Regions from separate parts of the Solwaraspora sp. WMMD406 genome, predicted to be linked through region 1. Evidence: riboswitches for the same ligand, from Rfam matches in the RefSeq annotation. Region 1 holds a riboswitch; the other holds the start of a gene.
The links. A riboswitch is a leader RNA that binds a small molecule or an ion and turns the genes downstream of it on or off. The one in region 1 is predicted to bind thiamine pyrophosphate.
Positions count from the first base shown of each region.

Region 2: another riboswitch for thiamine pyrophosphate. It lies ahead of O7632_RS06205 (thiamine phosphate synthase); the one in region 1 lies ahead of O7632_RS12230 (ECF transporter S component).

Region 1 is NZ_JARUBF010000001.1:2,673,936-2,688,409, forward strand. Features, by position in the region: gene O7632_RS12205 (class I SAM-dependent methyltransferase) at 1-374, shown strand, start outside; gene O7632_RS12210 (hypothetical protein) at 567-1,079, opposite strand; gene O7632_RS12215 (PHP domain-containing protein) at 1,091-2,803, opposite strand; gene O7632_RS12220 (energy-coupling factor transporter transmembrane component T) at 3,001-3,819, opposite strand; gene O7632_RS12225 (ABC transporter ATP-binding protein) at 3,909-5,351, opposite strand; gene O7632_RS12230 (ECF transporter S component) at 5,400-6,035, opposite strand; TPP riboswitch at 6,032-6,135, opposite strand; gene O7632_RS12235 (permease) at 6,411-7,367, shown strand; gene O7632_RS12240 (TIGR03943 family protein) at 7,364-8,170, shown strand; partial or broken gene O7632_RS12245 (DUF6328 family protein) at 8,323-8,793, shown strand; gene O7632_RS12250 (hypothetical protein) at 8,870-9,475, opposite strand; gene O7632_RS12255 (transcriptional repressor) at 9,563-10,006, opposite strand; gene O7632_RS12260 (metalloregulator ArsR/SmtB family transcription factor) at 10,030-10,329, opposite strand; gene O7632_RS12265 (metal ABC transporter permease) at 10,416-11,303, opposite strand; gene O7632_RS12270 (metal ABC transporter ATP-binding protein) at 11,300-12,049, opposite strand; gene O7632_RS12275 (metal ABC transporter substrate-binding protein) at 12,055-13,092, opposite strand; gene O7632_RS12280 (DUF6703 family protein) at 13,277-13,534, opposite strand; gene O7632_RS12285 (antibiotic biosynthesis monooxygenase family protein) at 13,579-13,920, shown strand; gene O7632_RS12290 (hypothetical protein) at 13,946-14,474, shown strand, end outside.
Region 2 is NZ_JARUBF010000001.1:1,359,451-1,373,924, reverse strand. Features, by position in the region: gene O7632_RS06245 (LLM class F420-dependent oxidoreductase) at 1-652, shown strand, start outside; gene O7632_RS06240 (hypothetical protein) at 741-2,249, shown strand; gene thiC (phosphomethylpyrimidine synthase ThiC) at 2,231-3,823, opposite strand; gene thiD (bifunctional hydroxymethylpyrimidine kinase/phosphomethylpyrimidine kinase) at 3,903-4,760, opposite strand; gene O7632_RS06225 (thiamine phosphate synthase) at 4,757-5,374, opposite strand; gene O7632_RS06220 (thiazole synthase) at 5,371-6,150, opposite strand; gene thiS (sulfur carrier protein ThiS) at 6,147-6,347, opposite strand; gene thiO (glycine oxidase ThiO) at 6,338-7,486, opposite strand; gene O7632_RS06205 (thiamine phosphate synthase) at 7,483-8,154, opposite strand; TPP riboswitch at 8,149-8,260, opposite strand; gene O7632_RS06200 (DUF3800 domain-containing protein) at 8,487-9,056, opposite strand; gene O7632_RS06195 (DUF397 domain-containing protein) at 9,239-9,439, opposite strand; gene O7632_RS06190 (helix-turn-helix transcriptional regulator) at 9,439-10,311, opposite strand; gene O7632_RS06185 (carbonic anhydrase) at 10,464-11,102, shown strand; gene O7632_RS06180 (aldo/keto reductase) at 11,140-12,120, opposite strand; gene O7632_RS06175 (ATP-binding cassette domain-containing protein) at 12,171-13,901, opposite strand; gene O7632_RS06170 (methyltransferase) at 14,008-14,474, opposite strand, start outside.

The DNA.
Region 1 (14,474 bases):
CGGCGGCCAGCTTCGACGCGGTGACCAGCCGCTACCTGATGTGGACGCTGCGGGAGCCGCAGGTCGCCGTGGCCAACTGGGTACGCCTGCTGCGCCCTGGCGGCATCGTCGCCGTGGTCGACAGCACCTGGTTTCCCGACGGGCTGGACAACGCCTCGGAGAACTTCGCCGACCACTACGACGACGCGGTGCGGTCGGCGCTGCCGCTGGCCACCGCGAAGTCCATCGAACAGACCGTGGTGGTGCTGCAGGGGGCCGGACTGCGCGATGTCACGGCCGTACCGCTCACCTCGATCTACGAACTCGATCAACGGTTCGGCGTGGCACCCGACCACGAGCTCAAACTGCAGTACATCGTCACCGGCCGGCGCTGACCGTAGCCACCCCGCCCGGGACCCTATGTCTTTTTCGCGGTGATCCCCTACGGGGATCATGATCCCGCAACGGGATCGGGCCGGATCGGAGTATCGGTCGGCGGGGCGGTCAGTGGTCAGGGTAGTGAAAACGCCTCCGGCGCTGGCCACCGGATGTGACCAGCGCCGGAGGCTGGATAGGCAGGTGTGCGATCAGTGCTTGTCGGCGCAGCAGGGGGTCGGGTCAGGCAACTCGAACGGGGCGATCCGGCCGGCTCCGACCGGCGCGGCGATCAACGTCAGCACGCCGTTGATCCACACCGGTCGGACGAAGTCCCGGGTCAGCAGCCGGGTGTCCTCGTCCGGCTGCGCGCCGCCGAGCAGGGTGACCTGCTCGATCGCGCTGCGCTCCAGCAACTCGGCGACACTCAGCTCGCCGACCAACGACTCGACGCCGGGGTAGAGCACCGCCCGACCCGAGCGACGCTCCCGGTGCTCGGCCGCGGCCACCTCCGCCGCCGAGGCGAACTCGGCGGCGGAAGCGGCTAGGTTGTCGGGCAACCCGTCCGGGGCGGCCAGGCTGACCGCCACGTGTGGGCGCGGCGTCCGGACCAGATGGGTGCAGGCGACGAGCCCGGGTACGCCCGCCGGCCGGACCACCTCGTGCAGCCAGTGTTCGGCGGTGCGGTCGTCGGCGTGCCCGAAGCTCACTCCAGTGACGATCATGGCGGCGGCGGTCAGGACGGCAGAACCCAGATCGGGTTGCCGTAGAACCACAGGTCCAGCCACGGGTCGGCGTCGCCCATCACATCCATCGCCGGGCCGTACGGGTCGACCGCCGCACCCATCAGGCCGGGCGCGCCGCGGTTGCCGTCGGTACCCCGGACCCGCACGTACATCGGCCGGTCCACCCGACCCAGCGGGTAGCTGAACGACACCCGCTTGCGACCCGGCTGCACCTCGAACGACGCGGCGACCCGGGTGTTCTGGGCGGTGAAGGTGTCTCCGTCGGCGACCGGGCCGGTCACGTCGCCCACGATCAGGTCCACCCGGGCCAGCTGCGGCAGGAACTGCGCCCAGTTGGGGGTGGTGGCCAGGTCGATGTCGAGGGTCACCACGACCGACGTACCACTCTTGACCTTCAACGTCCCGCCCAGCGTGGCCCCGGTACCCGGCCGCTGGTCGTTGAGCCGGCGGACCCGCATGTCCAGGCCCCGGATCAGACCGCCGTGGTCCACCCAGACCCGGCCGGCCCGGATCGCGTCCATCACCGCGCGGTAGCCGAACGCCTGCGCGCCGACGTGGGTCCGGCTGTACTGGCCCGGCCAGAAGTCACCGGCGGTGGTGATCAGCGGCCCGTACACCGGGTCGTTGTACTTGCCGTTGGCGTTGAAGTCGCTGTTCGGCCCGCGCATCGACGTACCCAGGTAGTTGATGTGCGAGTCGGAGTTGGCGCTGATCCACCACGGCTTGCCCTCGGCGAGCAGGCTGTCCCACAGCCCGCCCACGGTGGCGGTCATCCAGTCGAAGCCACCCCAGGTGCGGTAGCTCTCCAGCGGGTAGCCGGGGAACGATGCCGCCGAGGGGCTGCCCTCGTAGTAGCCGCGACCTCGGCCGGGGCCGTTCGGCGCGGGCAGGCTGGACGCCTGGTGCCCGGGTGCGCCTTCCATACCGACCGCCACGGTCGGGTCGGCGTCGCGCCAGGCGCGGATTTCGTGCGGCGAGTCGACGCCGCGCCGGGCCGGGTGGTTGGCCAGGAACAGCGCACCGCCGATACGGCGCCGGCGGACCTCCTCGCCGAGGAACTTGATGCCGGCGACGGCGAGCGCCTCGTTTTCCGGGCTCGGGCCGCTGGTTCCGGTCACCGAGCCGTCGTAGTCGGTCTCGAACTGCTTGAGTACGGCGACCTCGTTCGGTCCCGGCTGGACGAAGACGGTGCCGTGCTCCGCCGACGGGATGTTCCACTCCAGACCCTGGTAGATCAGCAGGTCCTTGATCTCCTGGCGGGTGGCGACGATGTCCGGGTTGACCTTTTCCACCCCGATCCGGGAGTGGGTGACGTTGCCGTGGTCGGTGATGACGATCCAGTCCAGGCCGTACGCGCGGGCGTGCTTGGCCTGGTCGACCACCCGGTACATGGCGTCGGAGCTGTACTGGGTGTGGATGTGGTGGTCGCCGGCCAGCCAGACGAACTCGCCGTCGTTGGCCTGGCCGCCGCCGGTGCCGGTGTCGGCGTGGTCGTCGGCCGGGGCCGCGTGCGCGGCGTGCCCGCCGGCTAGCACCGACGCGGCTGCGCCGGCACCGAGCAGACCGGCGCCGCGCAGGAAGGTACGCCGCGACGCCTCGGTCGGCGACAGTTCGGCGTCCGGCACCGACATGTCGAGCGCAGCCGGTACGTCGGCCCCGGCCACCGCGTGGTCATGGTCGTGATGGTGGTGGTGATGTCCCATCCCTGTTCCGCCTCCCAGATCAACTTTGTCGCGGTCAATCTCGTGGAGATCGGGAAACAACAGGCGACGTGCTGCCGTCGGGACGGCACACTCGACGTGAAAGCGTAGCCATGTGTGCATCTGTGACACCTAGCGTGACCTGCTGATCTTCTCTTCGAGCGGTGCACGGGCCAGAGCCGCGCGCCGGTGACGCCGAGTCAGCCGAGCACCGGGCGGAAGACGCCGGCCGCGACGCTCACCGCCAGCGACAGCGCAGCGGCCGCCGTGGCACCGGCGACCAACGCGGCGTCGGCCACCCCGAACCGCTGCCGCCGGGCGCTGCTGCGTCGGGCGTCGGAGTCGAACCCGCGCGCGTCCATCGCAGTGGCCAGCCGAGTGCCCCGCCGGATCGCCAGCACCAGCAGTCCGAAGCCGGTCGCCGCGAACAACCGGAGTCGTCGTACCGGATTGCGACCCGCGTCCACCCCTCGGGCCCGGCGGGCCATCGCCAGCAGCTGCCACTCGGCGGCCAGCATCGGCACCAGCCGGAACGCGGCGAGTGCTCCGATCGCGAACCGAGGCGGGGCCTTGACGTTCTGGATCAACGCGTCGGCCAGGTCGGTCGGGTCGGTGGTGGCGAAGACCAGCACCCCAGGCAGCGCCACCGCCAACAGCCGCAACGCCAGCCCCAGCGCGGTGACCAGGACACCGCTGGTCACCACCAGCGGGCCGGCGGCCAGCAGCACCGTCCCGGTGCGTTCGGCGGCGAACAGCACCAGGGTGACCAGCACCCCGGCGGCGCTGAGCAGCAGCGGCGCCGTCCGGCGCAGCAGCGTGCGGTAGCCCAGTCCGAACAGCGGCACGACGGCGAGTTCGACCGCGATCGCGACGGCCGGTGCCACCGGGTCCAGGGTGGCCAGCAGCAGCACCGAGAAGATCAACGCGGCGGCGAGCTTCGCCACCGGGTTGCGGCGGGCCAGCGGCGCGGCTGCGACGGCGTCGTCGTCGGTCTGCGCGCCGACCGGCTCGCCGGCCAGACCGCCGACGGAGCCGACCGCGTCGTCGTCGGCCTGCCCGCTGGCTTGCTCGCTGGCTGGCCGGCCGGCCGAGTCGACCGCGTCGCCGGTCACAGGGTCAACCGCCGGTCGGCGATGGCGTCGACGAAGTCGACGTCGTGCGTCACCGCCACCACGCCGTGCCCGTCGTCACGCAACCCGGCGAGCAGACCGACCAGCTCGATCCAGGTCCGCCGGTCCTGGCCGAACGTCGGCTCGTCCAGCACCAGCAGGCGTGGCGCGGTGGCCAGGGCCGTCGCCACGCTGAGGCGCCGCGCCTCACCACCAGACAGGGTGTACGGGTTGGCCCGCGCCAACCGGTCCAGCCGCAACCGCCCGAGCAGGTCGTCGACCACCCGCCTGACCGCCGGCTCCGGCATGCCGCAGCGACGGGGACCGAGCGCCAACTCGTCGGCGACGGTGGCGGTGACGAACTGATGCTCCGGGTTCTGGAACACGGTGCCGATCCGCCGGACCAGCTCCGGCGCCCGCCATCGGTGCGGCACCGCCCCGACCCGTCCACCGGTCAGCGCGGAGGTGGCCCGCACCGTACCGGTGCCGGGCGCGACCAGCCCGCCGAGCAGCAACGCCAGGGTCGTCTTGCCGGCGCCGTTGGGGCCGAGCACTGCCACCGCCTCACCGGCGTTGATCGGGATCTCGTCGGGCAGCGCGGCCAGCCGGGGCGTCAGCCCGACCCGGTCGGCGTGCAGCAGCGTCGGTCCCGCCGCGCCGGTGCGGTGGCGCACCGGCAGCGGCTGGTCCGGCACCCAGACGCCCTCGGCGGCCAGCTGCTCGCCGTACCGATCGAAGACCTGCTGGGGCGGGCCGTCGGCCCGCACCCCGCCGCCGGGGGAGAGCACCACCACCCGGTCGACCAGCGGCAGTGCCTGCGCCACCCGGTGTTCGACGACGACCATCGTGGTCTGCCGGTCGTGGTCGAGGATCCCGTCACGGGTCCCGTCGAGGGCCCCCCTGAGGGCCGTGCGGACCAGCGTGGCACCGGCCGGGTCGAGGTTGGCGGTCGGTTCGTCGAGCAGCAGCAGGTCCGGTCGCAGCGCGAGCACCCCGGCCAGGGCCAGCCGCTGCTGTTCGCCGCCGGACAGCGCGGCGGTCGACCGTCGCCGGTCGTACCGGAAGCCGACCCGGGCCAGCGCAGCGTCCACCCGGGGCCAGATCTCGTCGGTCGGCACCCCCCAGTTTTCCAGCCCGAACGCCACGTCGTCGCCGCTGCGCGCCATCACCAGCTGGGTCTGCGGATCCTGGAAGACGATGCCGACTCGTTCCCTGGCCTTGCGCGGATCGAGCCCGTCGATCGTGATCGTGCCGGCCTGCTCACCGGAGTCGTCCGGTAGCAGGCCGGCCATCGCCGCCAGCAAGGTGCTCTTGCCGGCACCGGACGGACCCAGCAGCAGCACCCGTTCGCCGGCGTCGATCCGCAGGTCGACGTCGCGGACCGCCCAGGCGCGGCGGCCGGCGTGCCGCCAACCGAATCCGCGCAGCTGAAGCCGGCTCACGACCGGGACGGCTTCAGTCGGCTCACGACGGCGACGGCTTCAACCGGCTCATACCTCAGCGCGGTCCCGGCCGGCGGGGAACCGGTCGAGGACCCCGGTGCGGGCCAGGGCCCGGGTCAGCGCCAGGCTGCCGGCTCCGGCCAGCACGACGGCGCTGACCACGGTGACGATGAAGATCGGAATCCGGAAGGAGACCAGGTCGTACGGGGCGTAATAGCGCACCTGGTCGAAGATCGCCGCCCCGAGCCCGGCGGCGGCAGCGGCGGCCAGCGCCACCGGCAGCCGGAACGAGCGGTACGCCACTGCCAGGAACACCAGCTCGGCACCGATGCCCTGCGCCAGTCCCTGGACGATCACCACGGCACCCCACTGGCTGCCCAGCGCCGCCGAGACCAGTGCGGCGACCAGCTCGCAGAAGAGCGCGGCCCCGGGTTTGCGGATCACCAGCGCGCCGAGGACGGCCGGCACCAGCCACACGCCGTACAGCACCGCCTGGGCGGGTGGGAAGAAGGTGAACGCGGCCTCGGTGGCGGCCCAGATCAGCCCCCAGAGCCAGAAGATCACCCCGAAAGCGACCGCGATCACCGAGGCGACCACGATGTCGACGGTCCGCCAGCGGCGGTTGGCACCGGGGTTGCCGGTCGAGCCCGGGGTCGCGGACGGATCGATGGACGAATACGTCATCTGTGTCTCCAACTCCCTGCGCTGGCATTACCCAGATCAGGTTCGAGGGTCTGCGGATTTCCGCACTCTCAGCGCTGTACGCGCTCCCCTGTCGGACATGAGGTTGTCTCGTTGACGCTAGCACCGGCCACCGGTGCGCGACAGTGGTCGAGGTTCAGGTATGGCGGTCGACACCCCATGGCGGGTTATCGTGAACTGCCCACCTCATCCACCAGCGAAGGGTGCCAGCCTGTCGTGACCGCCGCCGACCGCACCACCACGCGTCCGGCCGGGCCGGGTACGGAGATCGACTGGAGCACACCGGCCGACGGCGAGCCGTCGCTACCAGCCGGACCTGCCGGTCCGCCCGACCCACCGCGTCCGCCTCGGCGGCGGCTGTTCGGCGACCGGGTCGGCTCGGTCGAAGTGCTCGCCTTCCTGCTCATCGGATTGGTGATCTTCCGGGACCCGCTGGCCAACCTGATCTCCGATCCCCGGTTGCAGACCTGGACCACCGTGTTCGTCTCGGTGATGGTCCAGGCCATGCCGTTCCTCGTCTTCGGGGTCGTGCTCTCCGCCGTCATCGCCGTCTTCGTACCCCGGTCGTTCTGGGCCAAGGCGCTGCCGGAACATCCGGCGTTGGCGGTGCCGGTCGCCAGCGCCGCCGGCGTGGTGCTGCCCGGCTGCGAATGCGGCTCGGTGCCGATCGCCGGGTCGTTGATTCGGCGCGGGGTGGCGCCGGCCGCCGCCCTGGCGTTCCTGCTAGCCGCACCGGCGATCAACCCGATCGTGCTGGTCGCCACGGCGGTCGCCTTCCCCAACAACCCGGAGATGGTGCTGGGCCGGGGAGTCGCCAGCCTCGCCGTGGCGATGATCATGGGGTGGATGTGGCTGCGGCTCGGCCGGACCGACTGGATCCGACTGCCGCACCGGCCCGATCTCGACGACCTGTCCCGGGCCCGGGCGTTCTGGGCGGCCGTCCGGCACGACATCATGCACGCTGGCGGATTCCTGGTGATCGGGGCGATGGCCGCCGCAAGCATCAACGTGCTGGTGCCGGAGCGCTGGTTGCAGACCCTGGCCGACAATCCGGTGCTGTCGATCCTGGCTCTCGCCGTGCTCGCCGTACTGCTGTCGATCTGCTCGGAGGCGGACGCGTTCGTGGCGGCGTCGCTGTCGCAGTTCTCGCTGACCTCCCGGTTGGTGTTCCTGGTGGTCGGACCGATGGTCGACCTCAAACTGATCTCGATGCAGGCCGGTACGTTCGGACGCCGGTTCGCGGCCCGGTTCGCTCCGGCGACCTTTGTGATCGCCATCGTGGTGGCGGTAGCGGTGGGGACGGTGCTATGGTGAACAAGCAGGCGCAAGGCGTCGTGTTGCTGTTGCTCGGTGGTGCGGTGGTCAAGGCCAGCGTCACCGACATGTATCTGCGCTACGTCAAGGAAGGCCTCCAGCCGTTCCTGATCACCGCCGGGTTGCTGTTGATCGCGGCGGCGGTGATGACGCTCTGGCACGATCTGCGGCGTCGGTCGACGGCGGCCCCGGCCGCTGTCTCGGCGGGCCATGTCGCCGGGGCGAGCCGCCGCCATGCCGCCAAGGACGGCCATGCCGCTGGGGACGGTGACAACCACGGACACGAAGGCGGCCACGCGCATCACGAGCCCCGGGTCGGCTGGCTGCTGATCCTGCCGGTACTCGGACTGCTGCTGGTCGCACCGCCGGCGCTCGGCTCGTACGCGGCAGGCCAAGCGGGTACGGCGTTGAGCAGCCAGCAGGCGTCCTCGGACTATCCGCCGCTGCCGGACGGCGACCCGGCCGAGATCAGCGTGCTCGACTACGCCTCGCGGGCGATCTTCGACGAAGGGGAGTCGCTGCAGGGCCGCGACATCGCACTCACCGGGTTCATCACCGACGGCCCGGACGGCGAGCCGATGCTGGCCCGGATCGTGCTTTCCTGCTGCGCCGCCGACGGCCGCCCGATCAAGGTCGGTCTGGCCGGCAGCGTACCGAGCGGTCTGCCGGTGGACACCTGGGTGTCGGTGGTCGGTCGCTACTCGGAGCAGATCGGCACCGACCCGGTCAACGGCGCAAGCATTCCCTACCTGCAGGTGGAGAGCTGGCAGCAGATCGACCCGCCCCGGCAGCAGTACGAATAGCCGCCCATCGACGCCGCGACCAGGTGAAGGCTCAGCCGCGACCAGGTGAAGGCTCAGCCGCGACCAGGTGAAGGTTTCACGTTCGACGATCCAGGGCATCTTTCGGGCCGCCACATGACGTGGTGATCGTGGTCGCGGAAGGATGTTCGTCGATGAGCCGGGAAACCGAGAAGGAACGCTGGCAGCGCAATTTCGCCGATCTGTTGCAGGAGTTGCGGGTCGCGCAGACTGGTGTGCAGATCCTGTTCGCCTTCCTGCTGACCTTGCCGTTCAGCAGTGGTTTTCCGGACACCACCGCCTTCCAGCGGGACATCTACGTGGTGGCCTTGCTGGCGGCCGCCGCCGCAGCGGCGATGATCATCTCGCCGGTGGCGTTCCACCGCATGCTGTTTCGCCAGGGCCGCAAGCCGCAACTCGTCCGGTTCGCGCACCGGATGGCCAGCGGCGGCCTCGCCTTCATGCTTGTCGCCATGGTCAGCGCGGTGCTGCTGGTCACCGACTTTATCCTGCCCAGGCCGGTCGCGTTCGTCCTCAGTGGTGTCACCGGGGTCTGGTTCCTGACCTTCTGGGCGGCACTGCCGATCGCCCACCGGAGCTGGCTCGACGACGACGAGGACGACGAGAACCGCGAGAAGGACGGCGACAAGCACAACGACGAGAACGACAAGCACCAGGTCCGGTCGACTCCGGCAGGCGCGATCAGCTCGGCGGGCGCAGACCCAGTGAGCGTAGCTCCAGGGCGGCCAACGCGGCCGTGACCTGCGGATCACCGCGCCGCCATCCCTCGGCAACGTCCGTACCCAGCGCGGCCAGCGAGCCGATCGGGCGGGTGGCCAGAGCTCGTAGCGCCAGTAGATCCTGACCAGCCGGTGCCGTCCGGAGACGCCGTGCGGCGCTCGCCCGCCGAATCCAGCGCAGCCGCAACGGTAGCCAGCCGAAGATCACCAGGCCGATCGGGACGATCAGCATCGTGGCGGTGAGCGCCAGCGCCAGGTCGCCGACCAGCTCCTGCTGTTCCTGGCCGGCCTCGGCCACCGACCTGGCCGCGCCAGCCGCCTGTTCGAACGGGCTGGTCAGCTCGTCACCGACCAGGGGCACCCGGCCGACCCGACCACCGACGTCGGCGAGGTTGTCGGCTAGGCCGGTCCCGGCGTCCTGGAGGGTACGACCCGGCCCGGCGAGCCGGCTGACCAGATCGTGCAGCCAGAGCGCCGCGCGGATCCAGAGGTAGACCCAGATCACGACGACGAGATCGGTGACGATTTGCCGTACGGCGGTAGGGAGGCGGTCTGCGTAGATCTGCATGCGCACAGGGTGCCGTACCCGGCTCGGTCGTGCCGACCCGCGCGGCGGCCGACCCGACCGGTGGTCCGACCGGTGGTCAGTCGGTGGTCAGCCGGCCGTGGTGCGCCGGGCCGCGCACTTCGGGCAGGTGCCGAAGATCTCCATGGTGTGGCTGACGCCGACGTACCCGTGTTGGGCCGCCACCCGTTCCGCCCACGCCTCCACCGCCGGCCCTTCCACCTCGACGGCGCTGCCGCAGGACCGGCAGACCAGATGGTGGTGGTGACCCTGGCTGCAGCGCCGGTAGAGATGCTCGCCCCCGGGCGGGCGCATCACATCCACCTCGCCGGAGTCGGCGAGCCCCTGAAGAGTCCGGTAGACGGTGGTCAGACCGACCCGGTCACCGCGTTCCCGCAGCATCGCGTGCAGTTCCTGGGCACTGTGAAAACCCGCCAGCTCATCCAGGATCGCGCTGACCGCGCTGCGCTGGCGGGTGTTGCGTACGGCGGCCGTCTCCGTGCCGCCGACCTTCGTGTCGTCTCCGACTTTCATCCTGGTGCCTCCGGACGGTGAGCTCATCGGATCTCCCGGGCATGACTGACCGCGTCCGCCACGATGTGCGCGACATGTTCGTCTACCAGCGCGTACGCGATCTCCCGACCCCGTCGGGAACCGTGGACGACGCCCGCGCCCCGCAGTACCCGCAGATGTTGGGACACCAGCGGCTGTGGGGCGCCGAGCTTCTCTACGAGCTCGTGGACACAACGTTCACCCTGGGCGAGTTCGGTCACGATGGCCACCCGGATCGGGGCGGAGAGCGCGCGCAGCAGTTCTCCGGCGCTCTCGTATCCCTCGTACCCGTTGGCCGTCGTCACCCCGCAACGGTAACCAATACCGGGGGCGTGCCGGCAGCCAGGCAGGGCAGGACCGGCCGTTCAGCGCGTGTGGCGGGACCGGCCGTTCAGCGTTCGAGGACGACTTCGGGTGGCTCGACCTCCCGGACGGTCCGGGGCTGGACCGTCAGCCGGGCGGTGCGTCGGCGCAGCAGCCGCCAACCGCCGGCGCCCACCGAGGCGGCCAGGAACGTGGCGATCGCCAGCATCACGATGGTGGCGCCCAGCGCCGTGTTGGCGGTGCCGGCCAGCCACACCCCGCTGCCGGCGGCCGCGAAGCCGATGACCATCGCGGCGGCCATGGTGCTGCGGAAACCCCGGGTGAACTGCTGCGCCGTCGCCACCGGAATCACCATCAACGCGCTGACCAGGAGCAGGCCGACGGCGCGCATGGCGATCGTGACGGTCACCGCGGTGGTGACCGCGAGCAGCAGGTTGAGGGTACGCACCGGTAGGCCGGACACCCGGGCGTACTCCTCGTCGTGGCAGATCGCGAACAGCGCCGGGCGCAGCAGCAGCATCGCGGCGAGCACCGCCACCGCCAGTCCGACGATGATCCACAGATCCTCGACGGAGGTCGTGGTCAACGAGCCGAACAGGTACGCCATCAGGTTGGCGTTGCTGCGGTCGCTGGCCAGCCCGACCAGCAGCACACCGCCGGCGATCCCGCCGTAGAACAGCAATGCCAGTGCCATGTCGCCGGAGGTACGGCCACGTTCGCGGACCAACTCGATGGCGACGGCACCGATCGTGGCGACGACGACTGCGGTGAGTACCGGCGACTGGTCGAGCAGCAGGCCGACGCCGACCCCGGTGAGCGCGACGTGGCCGACCCCGTCGCCGATCAACGACATCCGCCGCTGCACCAGATAGATGCCGAGGGCGGGTGTGGCCAAGCCGATGACCAGCGCGCCGATCAGTGCGCGGATCATGAACTCGTACTGGAAGATGCTCATGCGCTCCACATCCGGGACAGCTCCACCGGCGCGTGCGGGTGTACGTGGTCGTGGCCCGGGTCCGCGTGGTGACCGGCCGGCGGCGGCACCGGACCAACATGCACGACCTCGCCGTGATGCAGCACGACAGCCCGGTTGATCAGCGGTTGCAGCGGTCCGAGCTCGTGGGCGACCAGCAGTACGGTGCCGCCACCGTCGACGAAGGTGCGCAGGGCGCCGGCGAAGGCCTCCTGACTGGCGGCGTCGACACCGGCCGTCGGCTCGTCGAGGATCAGCAGCTCGGGTTCGCCGGCCAGGGCTCGGGCGATCAGCGTCCGTTGTTGCTGTCCGCCGGAGAGCGTGGTGACCGGGTCGCCGGCCCGGTCGGCGAGCCCGACGGCGGACAGCGCGGCGGCGACGGCGGCCCGATCGGCCGCGCTCGCTGGGCGCAGGACGCCTCGGCGCGCGAGCCGACCGGAGTGCACCACCTCACCGACGGTCGCGGGGACCCCACTGCCCGCGCCGAGACGCTGCGGTACGTAGCCGATCCGTTGCCATTGCCGGAAGCGCCGCACCGGCTGCCCGAAGAGGTGTACGGTGCCGTCACTGAGCGGCACCAGGCCGAGGACGGCCCGGATGAGCGTGGACTTGCCGGAGCCGTTGGCGCCGAGTAACGCGACGACCTCACCATTGGTCACGGTGAGGTCGACGTCGCGCAGCACGGGGCGGCCGTCGTAGCCGGCCACCCCGTGCGTCACGTGGACGATCGTCGTCACGAACAGCCCAGCGCCGTGGTCAGTGCCTCGAGGTTGGCACGCATCACCGAGAAATAGTCGCCGTCGGCGTCGGGCTGCAGTCCCTCGATCGGATCGAGGACCGCGGTCTCGGCGCCGACCTCGTCGGCGATGGTCTCGGCGATGCTCGGGCTCACCAGGGTCTCGAAGAAGATCGTGGTGGCCTGGTGCTCCCGGGCCTCCTCGACGACCTCGGCCAGCCGTTGGGGCGCCGGTTCGTCCTCCGGACTCAGCCCGGAGATGCCGATCTGCTCCAACTCGTAGCGGTTGGCCAGGTAGCCGAACGCGGCGTGGCTGGTGATGATCTCCCGCCGCTCGCAGGTCGCCAGCCCTTCGGTGTACTCGGTGTCGAGCGCCGTCAGTTCGGTACGTAGCTCCTCGGCCCTAGCGGTGTAGTCGGCTGCCCGGTCCGGATCGACCGCGCCCAGCCGTTGGGCCAGCTCGTCGCCGACGGCGGCGAACCGCTGCGGGTCCAGCCACAGGTGCGGGTCCTTCCCACCGGTCTCCTCGGCGTGTTCGTCCTCCTCGGCGTGTTCGTCCTCGCCCGCGTGTTCGTCCTCCTCGGCGTGTTCGTCCTCGCCCGCGTGCTCGTCCTCGTGGCCGTGGTCGTGGTCGTGGTCGCCGGTCGCGTCCAGCAGCGGCTCGACTGTGACGACGTCGAAGGCGTGCTCACCGCCTTCCTGCTCGACCGCGGCGTCGACGGCGGGTTGGAAACCGCTGAGGTAGATCACCAGATCGGCATCGCTGATCTGGCCGACCTGCTGTGGGTTCAGCTCGAGGTCGTGCGGCTCGGCGCCGGGCGCGGCCAGGCCGGTGACCGTGACCGCGTCGCCGCCGACGCGTTCGGCCAGGAACTGCAGCGGATAGAAGGCAGCGACCACCCCGAGCGTCTCGGCGGGGGCAGCGGGATCATCGGAACCAGTGGAGCCCTCCTCGGCGCACGCCGCGATGCCGCCCAGGGCGAGCACCGCGCCGGCGGTGGAGGCGAGAGTGCGGCGCAAGAGGTGGTTGTGCATGTGGCCACTGTCCGCGCGGACGACAACCATTGTCAAAAACGCATGGTTGCATGCGTGCGGCGGGTTGGGCTGCGAAAACGGGGACCGGACCGGACGGGACCGGACCGGTTCGCCGGCGCGGGACCGGCTGAAGATCTCGGCGCGCGCGGGAATGGCTAGAAGATCTCGGCGCGCGCGGGAATGGCTAGAAGATTTTGGCCAGCGCGACCGCCACCAGCAACGTGAGAACCAGTAGCCGCACCAGCCGGCCGCCGGCCGGCAGCACCGGCCAGGTGAGCCGCAGCAACCAGACCAGCCCTGCCGCCAACAGCAGTAGGAGCGCCCCGCCGACGATCCCCGGGGCGAACAACCCCACCACCATCAGTCCGAGAGCGACCAGGAACGCGGCGGTCGGACTGATCCGCCGGAGTCGGGCCGTCCCGGACGGCTGCGTAGGCTGCATCCGACAGACTCTAGCCAGTGGACTCCGACCAGGAGGCTGAGATCGTGCGGGTGATCAATCGGTTCGCCGTACCGTCGGCAGACGCCACGGACTTCCGCGAACGCGCCCACGCCGCGCTGGGTGCTCTGGCCAGCTGCCCCGGCTACCTGCGCGGTGAACTGATTCGCGCTCTGGACGACGAGCACGAGTGGTGCCTGGTGACCGAGTGGGAGTCCGTCGGCACCTATCGACGGGCGCTCGGCTCCTTCGATGTGAAGATCAACGCCACGCCGCTGCTGGCGCAGTCGCGTGACGAGCCGTCCGCCTTCGAGACCCTCGCCGTGGTCGGGTCCGGCGGTGAACTCGAGTCGCGTCCGAGCGACCGGGCCACGGACCCCGGCCGGTGATCCGGCGGGCACTAGTCTTCTCCCCATGACCGATTCCGGACCGGTGCAACCGCCCCCGACGCATGCCGTACCCGCCGGCCCGTCGCCGTGGCAGCCGCCGTCGCCGTGGGCACCGCCCGGTCGCCAACAACCGCCGGAAACGACCGGGTCGACCACCGACACCCCAGCCGACCTCGGTACGGAGTCGGCCGGAACCCACCGGACACCGGCCGAGGCTGGTTCGCTCGCCGAGACACCACCGCCGGCTGGTCCGCCACCGGCCGGTGCTCAACCGGTGCCGCCCGGCCCCGGTGCCGTACCACCCTTCGCCGCACCGCCGGTCGAGGGCCGTACCGCCCGGGTCTGGATCGGGCTCGGGGTCGCCGCGCTGGCGCTCGTGCTCTGTTGCGGCGGCGGCACCGTCGCGCTGGTCGGGTTGATCGTCACCGGCTCGGAGGCGGTCAACGAGCAGGCCCGCGTCGCGGTCGGCGACTACTTCGACGCGCTCAGCGATCAGGACTTCGACGCGGCGTACGGACAGCTGTGCGCGGAGGCGCGGCGGCGCGAATCACCGG
Region 2 (14,474 bases), 1.3 Mb from region 1:
CGGTCGGGTCGACCTCGGCATCGGCGCTGGCTGGTACCAGCGGGAACACACCTCGTACGGGCTGCCGTTCCCGCCGGTCGGTGAGCGTTTCGACCGGCTCGCCGAACAGCTCGAGGTGATCACCGGACTGTGGCGTACCCCGGTCGGTGAGCGGTTCACCCACTACGGCGACCACTACCAGTTGGTCGACGCCCCGGCGCTGCCCAAGCCGGTCCAGCAGCCCGGGCCGCCGATCATCATCGGTGGCCGGGGGCCGAAACGTACTCCGGAGCTGGCCGCCACCTACGCCGACGAGTTCAACATGCCGTTCACCTCGGTGGCCCAGACGGCAACGGCCTACGAGCGGGTGACCGAGGCCTGTCTGCGGTTCGGACGGACCGAACAGGACCGGGCTCCGCTCACGTTCTCCGCCGGCATCGTCATCGCGATCGGTCGCTCCGACGCCGAGGCGCGGCGCCGGGCCGCGCCGCTGCACGAGAAGAGCGCGCTGCCGCCCGAGGACCCGGTGGTCGGCTCGCCGGCGCAGTTGGTCGACCGGATCGGCGAATTCGCCGCGATCGGCGCCACCCGGGTCCATCTGCGGTTCATCGACCTGACGGATCTCGACCACCTGGAGCTGGTCGGCGCCGAGGTGCTACCGCAGCTCGGTTGACCGACCGCCGCCGTACCGGCGGTGGCCTGCGGTCGACCGACGGTGCTCTGCGGTCGACAGCCTCACCGGCTCGCCGTAACCTCCCGGCATGGCGATCCGGAGCGGGCTCAAGGCACTGTTCGTCGCGTTCGGTGCGGCGGCCTTCGTCGGGGCGGTCCAACTCGGCTTAGGGTTCGGACTCGACCTGGTACGGCTGAGCCGTACCTTCACCGGCCCTGCCGCCGGGCATTGGCCGGCGCAGCTCACCTGGGTGGCCTGGTTCGCGATCATCGCGGCGGTCACGGGCGCCGCGGCGGCCCACCGCTACGCGGATCGGCGGCAGCGGTCCCGTCCTCGGCCCACGGTGCCGCGATCGATCGCGTTCGCCCTGATGGCGGCGGCGGGAGCGGCGGCCGTCGTCGTGCCGTTGACGGTTCTGCCGGCCCGTACGGCTGTCGTCGGCTCCGGTGACGGCACTGCGCTCGTCGGGTTGGCGGCCGGCATCGGGGCCGGCATCGGCGCGGTCGCGGCGATGATCGCGCTCGTCCATCCGGTGATCCGGTGGAGCATCGTCACGTTCACGGGTGTGCTCTGGTTGCTGGCGTTGCTGTCGGTGGCGCCAGCTGTCGGCATGTACCAACCGACGGCCGACGTCAGGTTGGGCGTACTCGCACCAGCGGGGCTGGACCCGGACGGCGCCGGTCGACAGGCGATGGTCCTGTTGCCGGTGCTGGCTCTGCTGATCGCGGTGGCGGTCAGCGCGCTCGCCCGGTGGCTGGCGCAGCCGGTCTTCGCCGGGGCGGTCGCGGGCATGGCCGGTCCGGCGGTCCTCGCCGCCGCCTATCTGGTCGCTGGCGGGCAGGGCGCGCGCTACCAGTCCGACCCGTACTGGGCAGCGTTGCTCGCCGTGGCGGTCGGTGCCGTCGGCTCGATCGCCACCACCGCCTTCCGTTGGCCACTCTGGACGATGAAGAACTCTTCTGACCAGGCGACCCCGGTCCAGGCGCCCACACAGCTGACCGCAGATGTCCCGGCCCGCACACCCTCGAACACGGCGCCCGGCGGATCGGAACGGCCGCCGGTCCACGACGAGACCGGCACCGAGAACGTCGAGACCGTCGACGCGACGGCCGATGCCGCCGCCACGACTGCCACGACTGCCACGACTGCCGCCACCGTCGATTCCGCCATCACCGCCATCACCGCCGCCACCCCCGCGACCGTGAGCCGACCGGCCGCGCCCGCCCCGGAGCAGGCTCATCCGGGCAGCCTGCCGCCGCCGAAACCGGTGTCGATCGCACCTCGGGTCACTCCGGTTCCGGTCGACACCAGCGGCCCGAGCGGCACGCCGGTCACCCCGCCTCGGCCGGCCCCGGAACCAGCCGAGACCGGCCGCCGGTCGACACCAGCACCAGCACCAGCCGGCGGTACGCCACAGTCAACCGGCGACCCGTCACCAACGACCGCCGGCAAGGTCCAGCGCCCGCGCCCCTGGCGAACCCGGCTGCGCAAGCCAACCGAACCGGCACCGCTGACCGAGGACGACGCCGAACATGTCGAGTGGGTCAGCGAGCTGGCCCGGCCGAGGCGCCGGACGGATCAGGCCAACGGCAAGTAGACCTTGCCCCCGGAGGCGACGAATTCGTCTGATTTACCACGCATGCCCTGCTCCGCGTAGTCTTTCAAATCCTGCGTTATCTTCATCGAGCAGAACTTTGGTCCGCACATCGAGCAGAAGTGCGCGGTCTTCGCCGGCTCCGCCGGCAACGTGGCGTCGTGGTAGGACCGGGCCGTCTCCGGGTCCAGCGACAGGTTGAACTGGTCCTCCCAGCGGAACTCGAACCGGGCCTTGGACAGCGCGTCGTCCCAGGCCTGCGCCCCCGGGTGGCCCTTGGCCAGGTCGGCCGCGTGCGCGGCGATCTTGTACGCGATCACGCCGGCCTTCACGTCGTCGCGGTCCGGCAGACCCAGGTGCTCCTTCGGCGTGACGTAGCAGAGCATCGCGGTGCCGAACATGCCGATCATCGCCGCCCCGATCGCCGACGTGATGTGGTCGTACGCCGGCGCGATATCGGTGGTCAGCGGGCCCAGCGTGTAGAACGGCGCCTGGTGGCACAGCTCCTGCTGCAGGTCCACGTTCTCCTTGATCTTGTGCATCGGCACGTGACCGGGGCCTTCGATCATCACCTGCACGTCGTGCTCCCAGGCGACGCTGGTCAGCTCGCCCAACGTCCGCAACTCGGCGAACTGGGCGGCGTCGTTGGCGTCGGCGATCGACCCGGGCCGCAGCCCGTCCCCGAGGGAGAAGGTCACGTCGTAGCGGGCCAGGATCTGGCACAGCTCGGCGAAGTTGGTGTAGAGGAAGTTCTCCTCGTGGTGCGCCAGGCACCAGGCGGCCATGATCGAGCCGCCCCGGGAGACGATCCCGGTCACCCGGTCCACCGCCAACGGCACGTACGGCAGCAGCACCCCGGCGTGCACCGTCATGTAGTCGACGCCCTGCTCGGCCTGCTCGATCACGGTGTCCCGGAACACGTCCCAGCTCAGCTTGACCGGATCACCGCCGACCTTCTCCAACGCCTGGTAGATCGGGACCGTGCCGATCGGCACCGCCGAGTTACGAACGATCGCCTCGCGGGTCTCGTGGATCCGCTTGCCGGTGGACAGGTCCATCACGGTGTCGGCACCCCACCGGGTCGCCCAGGTCATCTTCTCCACCTCCTCGGCGATCGACGACGAGACCGCCGAGGTGCCGATGTTGGCGTTGACCTTCACCAGGAACCGGCTACCGATGATCATCGGCTCCGACTCGGGATGGTTGACGTTCGCCGGCAGCACCGCACGTCCGGCGGCGATCTCGTCCCGTACCACCTCGACCGGAAGGTTCTCGCGCACCGCGACGAACTCCATCTCCGGGGTGACGGTCCCGGCACGGGCGTACGCCAGTTGCGTGGGCCGGCGTCCATCGGCACCGGCCAGCGGGGTGCCGGCACCGCGTGCCGGGGCGACGTCGCCGCGTTCGGCGATCCACCGGCCGCGCAGCGGAGCCAGCCCGACGTCCGGGTCCGAACCCGGACCGGACGTGTCGTAGAGCCGAACCGGCGGGTTGTCGCCGGCCAGGGTGACCTCGGCGAACGGCACCTGGATGTCCGGTCGCGATCCTTCGACGTACACCTTGCGCCGAGCCTGCATCGGCTGGCCTCCTTCGAGTAGTTGCCGGGCTTGAGGTAGCTGTCGATTCAGGTAGGTGCCGGCTCAGGTAGGTGCCGGCTCAGGTGGCGGACGATGACGCGGACCAGCCGAAGTGGTCGATCGGGCCGTGTCCGGCGCCCAGCCGCCAGTGCCGGGCTCCGGCCAGCGCCCGCGCCACGTACCTCTTGGCGAAGACCAACGCGGCCGGTACGTCGTCGCCGAGCGCCAGCCGGGCGGCGACCGCCGCCGCGAAGCTGCACCCGGTGCCGTGCGTGTTACGGGTGTCCAGCCGAGCGCCGGACAGTTGCCAACCGCCGCCGGCCGACGCCACCACGTCGACCGCAGCCCCGTCGACCGCAGCCCCGTCGACCACAGCCCCGTCAGTCGACGTGCCTTCCGGATCGCCGCCGGTGACCACCACGAACCGTGGTCCGCCGGCGACGAGCTCGGCCGCCGCCCGCGCCATCTCCTCGGCGGTACGGACCGGCCAGCCGACCAGCGCCGACGCCTCCGCCCGGTTGGGCGTGGCCACCAGCGCGTACGGCAGCAGCCGCTCGACCACGCCGACCGCCCCGAGCCGGTGTCCGCTGGTGGAGACCAGCACCGGGTCGACGACCAGATTCGGCAGTTCACCGGCGCGGGCCAGCGCGGCGACCGCCCCGGCGATCCGGGCCGTACCGAGCATGCCGGTCTTGACCGCACGGACCGTCAGGTCGGTGCGGACCGCGTCGATCTGCGCCACCACCTGGGCCGCCGGCAGCTGATGGACGCTGGTGACACCGGTGGTGTTCTGTGCGGTCACCGCGGTGATCGCACTGGTGCCGTGGACGCCGAGCGCGGCGAAAACCTTCAGGTCGGCCTGGATGCCGGCGCCGCCGCCGGAGTCGGATCCGGCGATCGTCAACGCGACCACCGGGGTGCCTGTCTCCCCGGTCATCGGGCGGCCACCTCGGCCGACGACACCGCCACCTGCACCGACGAGGACGCCGTGACCAGGTCGTGGGCCACCGCCGCCGGGTCGGCGGACCGCATCACCGCGCCCATCACCGCGACCCCGGCGGCCCCGGCCGCCCGGCAGGCCGCGACCTGCTCGGCGGTACTCACCCCGGCGAGGGCGAACACCGGTCGACCGGCGGCGCGCACCAGTCGGGCCAGCCCGGCGGCACCCAACGCCGGCCCGTACCCGGGCTTGGACGGGGTCTCGAACACCGGCGACACCGTCACATAGTCCTCAGTGCTCAGTCGACCGAGTTCGGCCTCGTCGTGGCAGGACCTGCCGACCAGGCCGAGCGGCGGCGGCGGGTACGGCCCGGCGGCGCTCAGGTGCACCGCGTCGCCGCCGAGCGGGTCCGGACCGGCGACGATCAGGGTGCCGCCGACCGGGTCGAGCAGCGCCCGCAGCCGATCGGCCAACGCGACACGCTCGGCCCGGGGCAGGTCACGTTCCCGCAGTACGACCTGCCGGACACCGCCGGACACCACGGCATCGATCACTTCGGGCAACGGTCGGGCCGCCTGCCGGCGGTCGGTGAGCAGCAGCAGACCGTTCACAGTTCGGGCCGCCCTTCGTCCGGGGTGGACGCCAGGCCGTGGAACCGCTTCGCGATCCGGCCGGCGCGGGCCGCCAGCCGGCCCGCCTCGATCGCGTACCGCATGGCGGTGGCCATCGCGACCGGGTCGGCGGCCCGGGTGACCGCGCTGGCCAGCAGCACCGCGTCGCAGCCCAGTTCCATCGCCAGCGCCGCGTCGGAGGCGGTACCGACCCCGGCGTCCAGGATCACCGGCACATCGACCGACTGCCGGATCAGCCGGATGTGATGCGGGTTGAGGATGCCCAGACCGGAGCCGATCGGCGCGCCGGCCGGCATCACCGCCGCGCAGCCGGCGTCGGCGAGTCGGCGGGCCAGCACCGGGTCGTCGGTGGTGTACGGCAGTACGGTGAACCCGTCGTCGACCAGCTGCTCGGCGGCGCGCATCAGCTCGACGCCGTCCGGCAGCAGGGTCCGTTCGTCGCCGATGACCTCCAGCTTGACCCAGTCGGTGGCGAACGCCTCGCGGGCCAGGTGGGCCACCTTCACCGCCTCGGTCGCGGTGTAGCAGCCGGCGGTGTTGGGCAGCAGCCGTACGCCGCAGCGTTCCAGCAGATCGAGCAGGCCACCGTGCATGGTGGCGGCGCTGTCGACCCGGCGCAACGCGACGGTCACCAGACCGGTGCCGCTGGCGGTGATCGCCTGCTCCAGGACGCGCAGGTTGGCGGCACCGCCGGTGCCGAGGATCAGCCGGGACTCGAAGCTGTGCCCGGCGACGGTGAACGACATCCGGCTCACCCGCCCTGCGCCGCGATCAGCACTTCGACCCGGTCGCCGTCGCACAGCTGCTCGGCCGGCCAGCCGCCGCGCGGCACCACTTCACCGTTGACGGCCACGGCGATCCCCCGGTCGGCATCGGTGACGGCTCTGACGACGTCGGCGAGCGTGGTGCCGGTCGGCGCGGTCGTCGGTGCCCCGTTGACCATCAGCTCCATGGGTCCTCCTCCCCTGCTGTCGGCGTCATCGCCGTGGTGAACCGACCAGGCTCGAACAGCGCCAACGCCGGGTCCGGCGCGCCACCGGCGGCCAGTCCGGCGATCAGGTCGGCGGTCACCGGGGTGAGCACGATGCCGTGCCGGTGATGCCCGGTCGCGACCAGCACCCGCCTCCCGCCGGCGCCGCCGGATGTGCCGACGATTCTCGGCTGGTACCAGCCGAGCAGCGGCGCGTTGTCCGGCGTACCCGGCCGGGCCGCCGCCCGCGCTTCGACCAGCTCGTACTCGGCGATCTCTGGTAGCAGGTCGGCGGCGGCGCGCAGCAGCTCCAGCACCGCGCCGGCGGTGACGGTGGTGTCGCCTCGTTCCTCGACGGTGGCGCCGACCACCACTTCGCCGTCGGCGCGGGACACCAGGTAGACGTGCCGGCTGTCGGCGTACCCCCGGATCACGTGCTTGAACCCGACGCTGCCGGCGGGGGCCCGCAGCCGCAGGATCTGGCCTTTGACCGGCCGAACCGGCAGCCCGGTCAGCGCCGCCGAGCCGTAGCCGGCGGCCACCACGACCACTTCGGCGTCCAGTGTGGAAAGCTCGGTGACCGGTTTCGGGACGACGGTCACCCCGGCCCGGTTCAGCGCGGTGTCCAGCGCCGCGACCAGCCGACGCGGGTCGACCTGATGGTCGTCGGGCATCAGCGCACCGCCGCGCACCCTCGGCGCCAGCGCCGGTTCGCGATCGCGCAGCGCCGTGGCGCGCAGCAGCGTGATCGGCAGTTCCAGACTCCGCTGGTACGCCCAGAGCCGCTCCGCCTCCCGCCGGTCGTCGTCGGTGAGCGTGACGACCAGCGTGCCGTCGGTGCGGTAGCCGATATCCTGGCCGGTGACGGCGGTCAGCTCGGCTGCGAACGCCGGCCAGCGGGCCGCCGAGTCGACCAGCAGCCGGGTCAGCTCGGCCTCGCCGAAGTGCGACTCGGCTACCGGGGCGAGCATGCCGGCGGCCACCGAGGACGCCCCGGATCCGGGTGCCGGGTCGAACAGCACGGTACGCAGGCCACGCTGCGCGCACCGCCAGGCGATGCCCATCCCGATCGGCCCGCCGCCGACCACCGCGACATCCGCGCTCGCGGCCGACCCGGTCATCGTGTCGCGCCCATCGGGGTGTCCGGCCGCTGTCGTACCGCCGCCAGCAGGTCGGCGGTGGCCCGGCCCGGATCGGCGGCGGCGGCGATCGCGCCCACGACCGCGACCCCGTACGCCCCGGCGGCCAGCAGCTGCGGCACCCGGTCCACTGTGACCCCGGCGATCGCGATCACCGGCACGTCTACCGCGCCGGTGACGGCCGCCAGCCCGGCCAGCCCGATCGGGTCGGGCAGCCCGGTCTTGGTGCCGGTGGCGTAGCAGGGCCCGACCCCCAGGTACGTCGCCCCGGCGGCGACCGCCGCCCGCCCGGCTACCGGGTTGCGGGCGGTGGCACCGAGGATCGCGGCCGGCCCGAGCACCCGGCGGGCGGCGTCGACCGGCAGGTCCAACGCGCCGACGTGCGCGCCGGCCGCACCGGTGGCGAGCGCGACGTGCAGCCGGTCGTTGACCAGGCAGGTCACCTGGTACGCGGTGCATTCGGCGACCGCACGGACGGTCAACTCGTACGCGTCCCGGTCGGACATGTCGTCCTCGACGCGTACCTGCACGACCAGGTCGGCGGTGGCGTCGGCGTTTTCGGCGGCGGCCAGCGCGGCCCGCAGTACGCCGAGCGGGTCGCACCCGGGTCGGGTGTCGGTGAGCAGATGCAGTCGCCCAAGGGACGGCACGGCAAGACTCCTCCCTGCGCCGGCATTACCCGGATCAGGTTCGACGGTCGGAGGCCGCGTCAGCCTCCCTCTCAGCCCGGTGCACCGGGCTCCCGTGGGTTACTTGCTTGTTACCGTACGACGGACGCGCCGATCCGCCAAGAGCTGATCCGTGGCAACCTTCGATCCGCCGTCCCGCCCGCTGCTTGCCGTGAGCAGGCTCACCGCCAGCCAGACAGGCCGCGCTGAGGTGATGCCAGCTTTCTCATCGGCGCGGGTGGTTACTGGTAGTCATGCTATCGTCGATAACGCAGGAGGCCCTCCGGGGTTCCCGCAACCGCCTTGGGGCCCGCTTACGCGGGCCCTTTGTGCGTCTGGCGCGCCGGGTTCCAACACCATGCGTGGTACACCCGTGGTTGCACCCAGGACCACATGCGCTCGTTGACCGCGGCTGCCCTCCGGTCCGACTCGGTCACCGTCATGAGTCGCCGATGCAGGAACGTCACCAGGTCGACGGCCTGGACAAGTCGGGAGCTGTGTGACGGCGCGAAGTGCAGGGTGTCGACGATCCGGGTGATCTGCCGAGAGCGGTAGCCGCCGGTGCCATCGGTTCGGTACCGAGTCAGGTCCGCGCGGTGGCGGGCCGGGTTGTCGACCTTGTCTGCGATCACGAGCGCCAACTGTTGTTCCTTCGCGGCATATGCGTCGACTCGCTCCAGCAGATGAGACAGGACGATGTCGTGCGCAGGCTTCGGCGATGTGTACCGCTTTGCCAGACCGGTCCGGTCGACGCCACGCAGGGTGATCGTAACGTCGTGGGCGGCGACCGCAGAGCGCCTATCCAGTACCAGCCGTCCGTGAAGGATTCGTCCACGTAGGTCAGAAGCACCAGCAGAGCATAGTCGGGCTTCCGTGCCTCGCATCGATCTTCAGTCTGGTCAGCCTTCGACGGGCGGAGGCGCGCTGCCGCCCGGCGGTAGGGATACCGCGTTCTGGAGTGATCCCCCACGGGGATCATGATCCCCGTGGGGGATCAGCAGGATCCGCAGTATGGGTCTCCCCGTACCGGCGACCGACGTGCTCACGACGGAGTGAACGACGCCCGTCAGCTGGTGAGGGCACCGGCCTTGGTCGCCGCGATGAAGGCCGACCAGCTCGCCGGGGCGACCGCCAGCACCGGACCAGCCGGATCCTTGGAGTCCCGCACCCCGACGACCCCACCCAGCCCGTCAGCCACCTCGACACACTGGCCCTGGTTGTTGGACCGGCTGCTCTTCCGCCAGATAGATCCAGAGAACTCGGTCATTACTCGTACTCCTTCGCCGCCCGCCAGAAGAGGTCACGGCTGGCCTGTTCACTCAGCGACCGGCCAGCGATGTCGGTGAAGGTCCAAGCGTACCGCTCAGCCTCGTCCGGCCGATCGAGGAACAGCGCGCCCGTCAGCTCCTCGACATAGACGGTCGTTGGCTCGTTCGGTTCTGGGAAATCCAGGATGGTGAACGGCCCGTGTGCCATCAGACCAGCATGCAACCCGGCACTGAACGGCAGCACCCGGATCGAGACGTTCGGTAGCTCACCAGCCTCGGCGAGACGGCGAAGTTGAGCAGCCATCGTCCGCCCGCCGCCGATCGGCCGACGCAGGATCGACTCGTCGAGCACTATGCCGAACCCGGGTAGGTACGGCTCGATCCGAGTCAGTAGCCGCGCGCGACGCATCCGCACCTCGACCTTGCGTTCGATCTCCTCGGCAGGCACTTCTACCTGGTTCATGCTGAACACAGCGGTTGCGTACTCACGGGTTTGCAGCACCCCCGAAACGAGGTCGGTGTGGTACTCGCGGAGGTGGGAAGCGGCTTCTTCTAGGCCGATGAACAGCTCGAACCAGGACGGGATGCTGGCGTAGTCGTGCCACCAGCCCTTCTCGCGGGTCTTCGGAGCCAGGGCGGCCAGCGCCTCGGTCATCTTCAGGTCCGCGCCGTACAGCTCGCAGAGCAACACCACGTCCTCGGTACGGACCGGCACCTCGCCGCGCTCCATCCGCCACAACTTGCTGTTGGACCAGGTCAACACCCGCGCCGCCTCGATCTGCGCCATCCGGCCCCGCTCCTCCCGCAGCCGACGCAACTCTCGACCGAGCTGCCGCCGAGGCACCGAAGAGTTCAACAAAGCTGCGGACACGTTGCCACCTCCGGACATGTCGCTCACCGACCGCTGATTGATCGACAGGTGACCTCCACTGTCGAACGACACATCTCTACCACAATTCCCAGACACCATTGTCGAGCCGACAATTGATCATGGCGTGAGCGTGCGGCAGAAAACCCGACGAAGTGCCGCTAATCGCCGCTGCTTCACGCCGTACGAAAAGGGGTGTCCGATCATGGTCGAGAGTCCGTCCGAACGGAGAAGATCAATCACCTCGACAGTCGGGGTCATGCTGGAGTCGTGTTTCCCTCACCTCGGTTTCCCGATCCGACCTCGCCGCCGGCCGTGCATACGGCCAGCCCGGACCCGGTGGGGTCGGTCCAAGCGCTGGCCGGATCTGCGTCGTGCGTTCCGCCGGCCACGTGCTGGACTGGGCGATGCTCGCCTCGGTCGAGTTCGCCGTGACCGAGTTGAAGGTGCCACTGGTGGTCGTGCTCGGTCACGAGGACTGCCGCGCGATCGCGGCCACGATCGAGGCGGTACGCGGCAAACGCCGACCGACGGGCCTGCGCGGTGTCCTCGTCGACCAGATCGCCCCCGCCGTCACCGACGCGGAAGCACTCGACGCCGGACGAGCCAGCACCGGACCGGCCAGCACCGGACCGGCCAGCGCCGACCTGGACCGGGTCACCAGGGCGCACGTGCGCCGGACCGTCGACCGGCTCAAGCAGACCGGCGGTGTCGCGGAACTGTTCGCCGCGCATCGCGTCGACGTCGTCGGCGCGGTGTACCGACTGGACAGCGGCCACGTCGAGCTGCCATAGCCGGCTGCCATAGCCGGCACGGCCTATCCGACCCGGATCAGCTCAGCGAGCCGCCGGGCCCGGTGGGCTCGGGCAGGATCGCCCGCAACTCGGCGAGGTCGTCGGCGTCCGGCCGCCAACCGCCGGCGGCGGCGTTCACCCGTACCTGCTCAGGCTTGGTCGCCCCGGCGATCACCGACGCCACCGCCGGCTGGGCGGCCAGCCCGCCGATCGCGACCGTGAGCAGCGGCAGATCCCGCTTCGCGGCGTACGCGTCGAGAGCTTCGATGACGTCCCACGGTGCTCCGGCGAGCCGGGCCGCGTACCGGCTGCCCTCGCCAGCCAGGCGACTGCCCGGCGGCGGGGTCTCGGACCGGCGGTACTTGCCGGTCAGCAACCCGTCGGCGAGCGGAAAGTACGGCAGCAGCCCGAGGCCGAAGCGTTGGCAGGCCGGTACCACTTCCCGCTCCACCCGCCGGTCCAGCAGGTTGTACTCGTTCTGCGCGCTGACGAACGGCGACAACCCAGCGGTACGCGCGGTCCAGGTGGCGTCGGCGATCTGCCAGCCGGCGAAGTTGGAGCAGCCGACGTAGCGGACCTTGCCGGCGTGGACCAGGTCGTCGAGGGCCCGCAGGGTCTCCTCGATCGGGGTGCCCGGATCCGGCTCGTGGAACTGGTAAAGGTCGATGTGGTCGGTGCCGAGGCGGCGCAGCGACGCCTCGACGGCCCGCACGATGTAGCGCCGGGAACCGCGCACCCCGTGGTCGACCCCGTTCATCCCGGACATGTCCATGCCGAACTTGGTGGCCAGCACCACCTCGTCGCGGCGGCCCCGCAACGCCGCGCCCAGGTGCTCCTCGGAACCGCCGTGCGGGGTGCCGTAGATGTCGGCGGTGTCGAACAGGGTGATCCCGGCGTCGATCGCCGCGTCCACCACCGCCTGGGTGCCGGCCGCGTCCAGCTTGCGGCCGAAGTTGTTGCACCCGACGCCGACCACGGAGACCACCAGGCCGGAGCCGCCCAGCCGGCGGTAGATCATCTCTGCCACACCGGCCAGCCTACGACGCGGGCCGCGCGACGTGCCGGGGCTCAGCCGACGTCCCAGACCGGTTCCGGTGTCTCCACCACCTCGCCGTCGCCGCGAAACAGCACGAACCGGTCGAACGACCGGGTGAACCACCGGTCGTGAGTGACCGCGATCACCGTACCCTCGAAGGCTTTGAGCCCTTCCTCCAGCGCCTCCGCCGACGCCAGGTCCAGGTTGTCGGTCGGCTCGTCCAGCAGCAGCAACGTCGCCCCGGACAGCTCCAGCAACAGCACCAGGAACCGAGCCTGCTGCCCACCGGACAGCGTGCCGAACCGCTGGTCGCCCTGCCCGGCCAGGTCGTAGCGGGACAGCACGCCCATCGCCGCGTGCCGGTCCATTCCGGCCCGGTGGTCGTCGCCGCGCCACAGCACGTCGGCGAGGGTCTGGTCGAGCAGTTCCGGCCGGTCGTGGGTCTGCGAGAAGTGACCCGGCCGGACCCGGGCGCCGAGCCGCGCCACCCCGTCGTGTGCCACCGGCGCGAGGGCCGCGCCCCCGGTCACCGGCCCGTTCGCCGGGTCCGGGTCGGTCCCGCCGCCGGCCAGCAGCCGCAGGAAGTGCGACTTGCCGGTGCCGTTCGCGCCGAGCACCGCGACCCGGTCGCCGTACCAGATCTCCAGATCGAACGGGTACGTCAGCCCGTCGAGTTCCAGCTGTTCGCAGATCACCGCCCGCTTCCCGGTCCGGCCACCGGACAGCCGCATCCGCAGCGACTGGTCCTTCGGCGGCAGCGGCGGCGGCCCGGCCTCCTCGAACTTTCGCAGTCGGGTCTGCGCGGCCTGATAGCGCGAGGCCAACCCGTCGTTGTACGCGGCCTTCTGCTTGTACATCAGCATCAGTTCGCGCAGCTTCTCGTGTTCCTCGTCCCAGCGCCGCCGCTGCTCCTCCAGACGGGCGTGCCGGGCGATCCGGGCATCGTGCCAGCTGGCGAAGCCGCTCGGATGGGTCCAGGCCGATCCACCTTCGACGGCGACCACCCGGTCGGCGGTCTGGGCCAGCAGTTCCCGGTCGTGCGACACGTAGAGCACCGACTTGTGCGACTCGCGCAGCCGCTGCTCCAGCCACCGCTTGCCCGGTACGTCGAGGAAGTTGTCCGGCTCGTCGAGCAGCAGCACCTCGTCGGTGCCGCGCAGCAGCAACTCCAGCGCGAACCGCTTCTGTTGTCCACCGGACAGTGTCCGTACCGGACGGTCGCGGGTCTGCTCCCACGGCAGGTCGAGCACGATCGTCGACACCGTGTCGAAGACGACTTCGGCCTCGTAGCCGCCGGCCTCGCCCCAGGCGGCGAGGGCGTTTGCGTACCCGATCTGGGTTTTCTCGACGGCGGCGGAGTTGGCGGCCGACGCGGCATCTCCGGAGGTCCGTCCGGCGGACCCGCCGGGTGCGGAGACGACGGCCTCGGCGGCGTGCACGGCCCGTTCGGCGGCGGCGAGCCGTTCCCCCGCCGCCCGCAGCGGCGGCGCGGCCAGCGACAACGCCAGGTCGCCGAGGGTACGGTCGTCGCCGATCATGCCGATGAACTGTCGCATGACGCCGAGGCCGCCGGAGCGGGCGACCGATCCGGTGACCACCGGCAGGTCCCCGGCGACCATCCGCAACAGCGTCGTCTTGCCTGCGCCGTTCGGCCCCACCAACGCGATCTTGGCCCCTTCGCCGACTCGGAACGACACATCGGCGAAGAGCTCACGGCCGTCGGGCAGCACGTACCCGACTCCGGCGACGTCCACGTATCCCACCCTGGCATCGTGCCGGATCCCCGCCGCCGAAAGCATCCGAGATTCGCCGCGCCGGAGATCTCCGAGATTCGACCGAGCCGCCGAGCCGCCAGGCCATCAGGTGGCGTCAGTGCGTGACCCGCAGCACTCGGTAGCCCTTCTGGCTGGCGTACCGCTGCACCTGCCAGCCCTGGTCGACCAGCCAGCGTTGGACCGAGTCGCCACCGAGGTAGCGGGCGATGACCAGCCAGCCGACGCCGTCCGGTGCGAGCCGGGGCAGCCAGCGGGCGAGCAGAGCGTGCAACTCCGCCTTGCCGATCCGGATCGGCGGGTTGGACCAGATCTGGGTGAACGTCACGGAGTCCGGTACGTCGTCCGGGGCGGCCACCCGAACCCGGTCGGCGAATCCGAGCCGGGCGGCGTTGACCGACGCGAGTTCTCGGGCCCGGGCGTTCACGTCCACCGCGTACACGGTGGCCGTCGGCGCGTGGTCGGCCAGCACGCAGGCGATCGGGCCGTACCCGCAGCCGAGATCGAGAAAGGGACCAGGGTCGGCGGGGGTCGGCAGCGCGGCCTTGCGCAGCAGTACGGCGG